Regions from separate parts of the Rhizobium sp. K33 genome, predicted to be linked through region 2. Evidence: predicted binding sites of a transcription regulator. Region 2 holds the regulator's gene; the other holds the start of a gene.
What was found. The regulator HrcA, encoded in region 2, represses chaperone genes, less so after heat shock. The targets are predictions, from matches to a motif close to GTTAGCACTCNCNNNNNGNGAGTGCTAAC.
Positions count from the first base shown of each region.

Region 1: the regulator HrcA is predicted to act here: its motif matches at 1,532-1,560, upstream of groES (co-chaperone GroES).

Region 1 is NZ_CP096478.1:2,929,086-2,932,292, reverse strand. Features, by position in the region: gene groL (chaperonin GroEL) at 1-1,034, opposite strand, end outside; gene groES (co-chaperone GroES) at 1,071-1,385, opposite strand; gene M1E12_RS14350 (usg protein) at 1,653-1,925, shown strand; gene treY (malto-oligosyltrehalose synthase) at 2,014-3,207, shown strand, end outside.
Region 2 is NZ_CP096478.1:4,405,306-4,408,512, forward strand. Features, by position in the region: gene rdgB (RdgB/HAM1 family non-canonical purine NTP pyrophosphatase) at 1-9, opposite strand, end outside; gene M1E12_RS21250 (VOC family protein) at 17-430, opposite strand; gene rph (ribonuclease PH) at 448-1,164, opposite strand; gene hrcA (heat-inducible transcriptional repressor HrcA) at 1,339-2,427, shown strand; gene grpE (nucleotide exchange factor GrpE) at 2,529-3,155, shown strand.

The DNA.
Region 1 (3,207 bases), 1.5 Mb from region 2:
CGGCCGTCGATCTCGGCCTTGGAGCCCGCGCCGTTGATGATGGTGGTGTTTTCCTTCTCGATCGACACCTTCTTCGAACGGCCCAGCATATTGAGGGTGACGTTCTCAAGCTTGATGCCGAGGTCTTCGGATATGACGGTACCGCCGGTGAGGATGGCGATGTCTTCGAGCATGGCCTTGCGGCGGTCGCCGAAGCCCGGAGCCTTGACGGCTGCAACCTTCAGGCCACCGCGCAGCTTGTTGACGACGAGGGTCGCGAGCGCTTCGCCTTCGACGTCTTCGGCGATGATGACGAGCGGCTTGCCGGACTGGACGACGGCTTCGAGAACGGGAAGCAGAGCCTGCAGGTTCGACAGCTTCTTCTCGTGGATCAGGATATAGGGATCGTCGAGTTCGACGCGCATCTTCTCCTGATTGGTGACGAAGTAGGGCGAGAGGTAGCCGCGGTCGAATTGCATGCCCTCGACCACTTCAAGTTCGGTCTCGGCGGTCTTTGCTTCCTCGACGGTGATCACGCCGTCATTGCCGACCTTTTCCATGGCTTCTGCCAGGTAGCGGCCGATCTCGGTGTCGCCATTGGCGGAGATGGTGCCGACCTGAGCGATCTCGGCATTGTTGGAGATCTTGCGGGCATTCGCCTTCAGCTCGGCGACCACGGCTTCGACCGCGAGGTCGACGCCGCGCTTGAGGTCCATGGGGTTGAGGCCGGAGGCGACGGCCTTGGCGCCTTCCTTGACGATGGCCTGGGCGAGCACGGTTGCGGTGGTGGTGCCGTCGCCGGCGAGATCATTGGTCTTGGATGCCACTTCGCGTAGCATCTGCGCGCCCATGTTCTCGAACTTGTCCTCAAGCTCGATTTCCTTGGCGACCGAGACGCCATCCTTGGTGATGCGGGGCGCGCCGAAGGACTTGTCGATGACGACGTTGCGGCCCTTGGGACCAAGGGTCACCTTCACGGCATTGGCGAGGATGTCGACGCCACGCAGCATCTTCTCGCGGGCATCGGTGTGGAATTTCACTTCTTTTGCAGCCATTGTTCACTCCTCAAAGGCAAATGATGACTGATGGTCTCAAGCGGCTTTCTTCTCGGCGGCCTGGGCTTCGATGATGCCCATGACGTCGGCTTCCTTCATGATCAGCAGCTCTTCGCCGTCGATCTTGATCTCGGTGCCGGACCATTTGCCGAAGAGCACGCGGTCGCCGACCTTGACGTCGAGCGCGACGATCTGGCCCTGCTCGTTGCGAGCGCCGGAGCCGACGGCGAGGACTTCGCCTTCCTGCGGCTTTTCCTTGGCAGTGTCGGGAATGATGATGCCGCCCTTGGTCTTCTCCTCGGACGAAACGCGGCGGACGACGATGCGGTCGTGCAGCGGACGGAACTTCATGTTTTCCTCCTGGACAAACAAAATGGAACGTCCCCAAAGGCCGGACCGGATAGGGTCCGGACGGGTCGCCGGACCCTTGAGAGGCATCCGGCGCGCGATGATCTGGTTTTTCCGATTTTTTGTTTCAAGAGCGAGTGACGAAAAAAATCAGCACTCTCGTCGCGTTGCTGCTAACAGCATGATTTATAATCACAATTTTTGCGACCCTCTTGCCATTTCACGTGGTTTTGTCAAACTTTTTATCGTCAATGACCAAGAGGGAAACGCATGACATCCAGCAAAGACTTCACCCTCCAGATGGAGGGATATGGCCTCACCACCGCACACATCCTCTATCGGCTGCCCGACTTTCGCTCCGTGCTGCAGACCTTCCTCTGGCAGGATTACGATCTGGCGCCTGATTTTCCACAGATGACGAAGTTTCTCGATTTCTGGCGGGCCAATCTCGATGGCGATCTGCATTCAGTGCGCTTCAGTCACAAGCGGCTGATCGGTCCCAACGAATGGCGGAAACTCGACGGGGAATTCAACCTCCATTGAGTCCCTCGCATCCTCGGGGGCGGCGGAACAAGGCGCGCCGGCAGACGTTGGATCTGGTCGCCACCGCCACCCTCCCAAGGATGCCAGAATGCCCTTTCCCGTTTCGACCTACCGTTTGCAGTTTCGCAACGGCATGGATTTCGACCGCGCCATCGGTCTCGTCCCCTATCTGAAGCGCCTCGGCATCACCCATCTCTATGCGTCTCCGGTCTTTGCTGCAACCGAAGGCTCGACCCACGGTTACGACGTGACCGATGCAAACCTCATCGACCCGGTGCTCGGCGGTCGCGAAGGGCTAGAGCGGCTTTCAGAGGTCGTGAAAGCGGAAGGTCTGGGGCTCATCCTCGACATCGTGCCCAACCACATGGCAGCGAGCCTTGAGAACCCCTGGTGGCGCAGCGTCATCGAATGGGGTGAGGCCAGCCGCTATGGCCACTATTTCGACATCGACTGGAGCCAACGCCTCACCCTGCCGTTTCTCGGAAAGCCATTCGAGCAGGCGGTGGCGGATGGTGAGATTTCACTCACCCTGGACCGCGAGCACGGGTCTCTGGCCTTCGCCTATTTCGACAGCCTCTATCCCCTGACGCCGTCCACCTATGCCGCAGCTTTGGACGGCTGCTCGCATCCATTGGCCGCGCGCCTCGCCGAACTCGGGCACCAGGCCGATCCGGCGGAGGACGCAGAATTTCACCGCGCCGTTTCGGCTCTGTGTGAGGAAGGCCAGAGCGATGGTCTGCTTGAAGAGCTCAAGGCCAAAGCGGCGGACCGGGCGTTTCTGGTCCGTCTCCACGACCTGCAGCCATGGCGCCTGATGTTCTGGACGGAGGCCGCCAAGGGGCTGAGCTACCGTCGCTTCTTCGAGATTGCCGGCCTTGTCGGTCTGCGCGTTGAAGCAGACGATGTGTTCGAGGACGCGCATCGCACAATCCTCGAGATGGTGCGTGCCGGCCAGGTGGATGGACTCCGGATCGATCACGTCGACGGCCTTGCCGATCCCGGTCGCTACCTGCAGCGGCTGCGAAGCGCTGTCGGTGAAGACATTCCCATCTATGTCGAGAAAATCCTGGCGCCCGGAGAACACCTCCCCGAGGACTGGCCGGTGCAGGGCTCGACGGGTTACGAGTTCATCGCAGCCCAGGTGCCCGTGCTGCTCGATCAGACGGGTTTTCAGGCGATGCGCGAGGCCTATTCGCAGATTGCCGGTCCGCAGCAGGCTGTCTCCGAAAAGATGCGCGAAGCGGAGCTGCGGATGATCCGGATCAATTTCGCCGGCGAGGTC
Region 2 (3,207 bases):
CTTGCGCATGGGGTCCTCAGAGATTCCAGAGTTTGGGTTCGGCGCATTCCAGGCTGTTGCCGGCCGGGTCGCGGAAGTAGATGGAACGGGCGCCGGTCGGCCAGCGGAAATCGGCCTCGATCGCCACTCCGGCGGCTGTCAGCTTCGCGGCCATCTCGTCCAGTCTGTCTCCCGAAACGCGAAAGCAGAGGTGTCCCGCACCTGTGGTGCCATGTGGCGGCACGGGCAGCGCACCGGGAGACGCAGCCTTCACCGTCTCCTCGGCGTTGAAGATCAGCACCACGGTCTGACCGCAGCGGAAGAAGATGTGCCGGTCATCGTGGCGGGCGATGCGCTTGAGACCGAGGACGGTGCCGTAGAAGTGCTCGGCGGCATCCAGATCGGACGCATAGAGCGCGGCCTCCAGAACACCTTCGATCTCCTGTGCCATCGACCCGGCCCTCAGTCTCAGCCGATTGCCTGCTTCTGCAGGGCCACCAGTTCATCGATACCGTTGCGGGCAAGGCCAAGCAGCGTCAGGAACTCGTCCTGGCTGAAGGGCTTGCCTTCCGCGGTGCCCTGGATTTCGACGATGCCGCCGGAGCCGGTCATGACGAAGTTGGCATCGGTCTCGGCGGCCGAGTCTTCCAGGTAATCCAGGTCGATCACCGGCTGGCTTGCAAAGATCCCGCAGGAGATCGCGGCGATATGGTCCTTCAGAACCTTCTCGACCTTCACCATGCTGCGCGCTTCCATCCACTTCAGGCAGTCGTGCAGGGCGATCCAAGAGCCGGTGATTGCCGCCGTGCGCGTGCCGCCATCCGCCTGGATGACGTCGCAGTCGATCGAGATCTGCCGCTCGCCGAGCGCTTCGAGGTCGACGATGGCGCGCAGCGACCGGCCGATGAGCCGCTGGATTTCCTGAGTGCGGCCGCTCTGCTTGCCGGAGGAGGCTTCGCGGCGCATGCGCTCGCCGGTCGCGCGCGGCAGCATGCCGTATTCGGCCGTCACCCAGCCCTTGCCGGAATTGCGCAGCCACGGCGGCGTCTTGTCCTCAAGGCTTGCGGTGCACAGCACATGCGTGTCGCCGAACTTCACCAGGCAGGAGCCTTCCGCATGCTTGGAGAAATTGCGCTCGAACGAGACCTTGCGCATTTGGTCGGTTTTTCTGCCGGATGGCCGCATTGCAATCTCCTGAGTTGTTCGTTGCCTTCTAAGGAGGGAGCCACCCATTTGCAAAGAAAAACCATGCCGCAACGCCGCAGGAGGCGTGCCGAAGCCTCAAATACCCCTTGGTCATCGAACACGCAGTGATTATATTTGCGCCATGAAACCTCTGAGATCCTGTCCGCTGCGCCAATGGCATCACTGAAGACGACTGTCGCAGACGTTTCCGCGTCGCTGGACGAACGCTCACGGGAAGTGTTTCGCCGCATCGTCGAAACCTATCTCGATTCCGGTGATCCGCTGGGCTCGCGCAACCTGTCGCGCCTGCTGCCGATGTCGCTATCCCCGGCGTCGGTGCGCAATGTCATGAGCGATCTGGAAGATCTCGGCCTCATCTATGCGCCCCATGTCAGCGCCGGTCGACTGCCCACTCAGGCGGGTCTGCGCTTCTTTGTCGACGCCTTCATGCAGGTGGGCGACCTCTCGGAAGGGGAGCGCGACGAGATCGAGCGGCAGATCCGCCCGACCAGCGCCGATCAGCCGATGGAGGCGATGCTGACTGAAGCAAGCCGCATGCTCTCCGGGCTGTCGCGCGGCGCAGGCCTCGTCATATCGTCCAAGAACGATCCCGTCCTGAAGCATGTCGAATTCATCCGGCTCGAGCCGACCAAGGCCCTTGCCGTCCTTGTCGGCGAGCACAATCAGGTCGAAAACCGCATCATCGAGCTACCGGCCGGCGTAACCGCTTCGCAGCTGACGGAAGCGGCGAACTTTCTGAACGCCAATCTTGCCGGCCAGACGCTGCGCGAATTGCGCGGGCAGATCGAGAAGCTGAAGACCCAGGTCGCAAGTGAACTCGACACGCTCTCGCAGGATTTGGTCGAGCGCGGCCTTGCCGTCTGGTCGGGCGAAGTCGCAGAAAAGCAGCCGGCCCGCCTGATCGTGCGTGGCCGTGCCAACCTGCTCGAAGGTCTTGCTGGCTCGGAGGATATCGATCGGCTGAGGCTGCTCTTCGATGACCTCGAGCGCAAGGAAAGCCTGATCGAGATCCTCGACCTTGCCGAAAGCGGCCCGGGCGTGCGCATCTTCATCGGCTCCGAGAACAAGCTCTTTTCGCTGTCGGGTTCCTCGTTGATCGTGGCACCCTACCGCGACGGCGAAGACCGCATCGTCGGTGCCGTCGGCGTCATCGGGCCGACGCGCCTGAATTACTCGCGGATCGTGCCGATGGTCGACTACACCGCGCAGCTGATGGCCCGGCTGTCGCGCAGCGGGCGTTAGGCGGATTTCCCGCCAACCCTTGATTTTTTCACCCCAAACCCTGATATCGGGCACGAATTCGACACCGAGAGTTCGGACACCAAAACCATTCGGAGAACGTCATGACCGAAGAAACCAACAAGAACGGACCTGACGCGGCGGCCCACGAGGCGCACGCAACCGAAGCGGCTGAACAGCAGGCTGCGGGCGCAGACGAGGGCGCGACGGAGGCTCAGCTGGACCCTGTGGAAGCCCTCCAGGCCGAGAACGCCGACTTGCGCGACCGCTTCCTGCGCCTCGCCGCTGAGATGGACAATCTGCGTCGCCGCACCGACCGCGAGATCAAGGACGCGAAGTCCTATGCCGTCACGAGCTTTGCCCGCGACATGCTCTCCGTTTCGGACAATCTTCGTCGCGCCATCGAGACGCTGCCGGAAGAGGCGCGCGCTGCGGCCGACGCAACGCTGACGGCACTGATCGAAGGTGTGGAAATGACCGAGCGCGGCATGCTTGCCACGCTGGAACGCCATGGTGTGCGTAAGATCGACGCCGAGGGCCAGAAGTTCGACCCGAATTTCCATCAGGCAATGTTCGAGGTCCCGAACCCGAATGTTCCCAACAACACGGTGGTTCAGGTTGTCCAGGCTGGCTATGCGATCGGCGAACGCGTCCTGCGCCCGGCCATGGTCGGTGTCGCCAAGGGTGGTCCGAAGGCGGACGCCGTTGCCGAGGACGCCGCCAAGGCTTGAGGGTTTAAGTTAGAGGCCACATGAAAAAAAGCGCCCGATGGGCGCTTTTTTG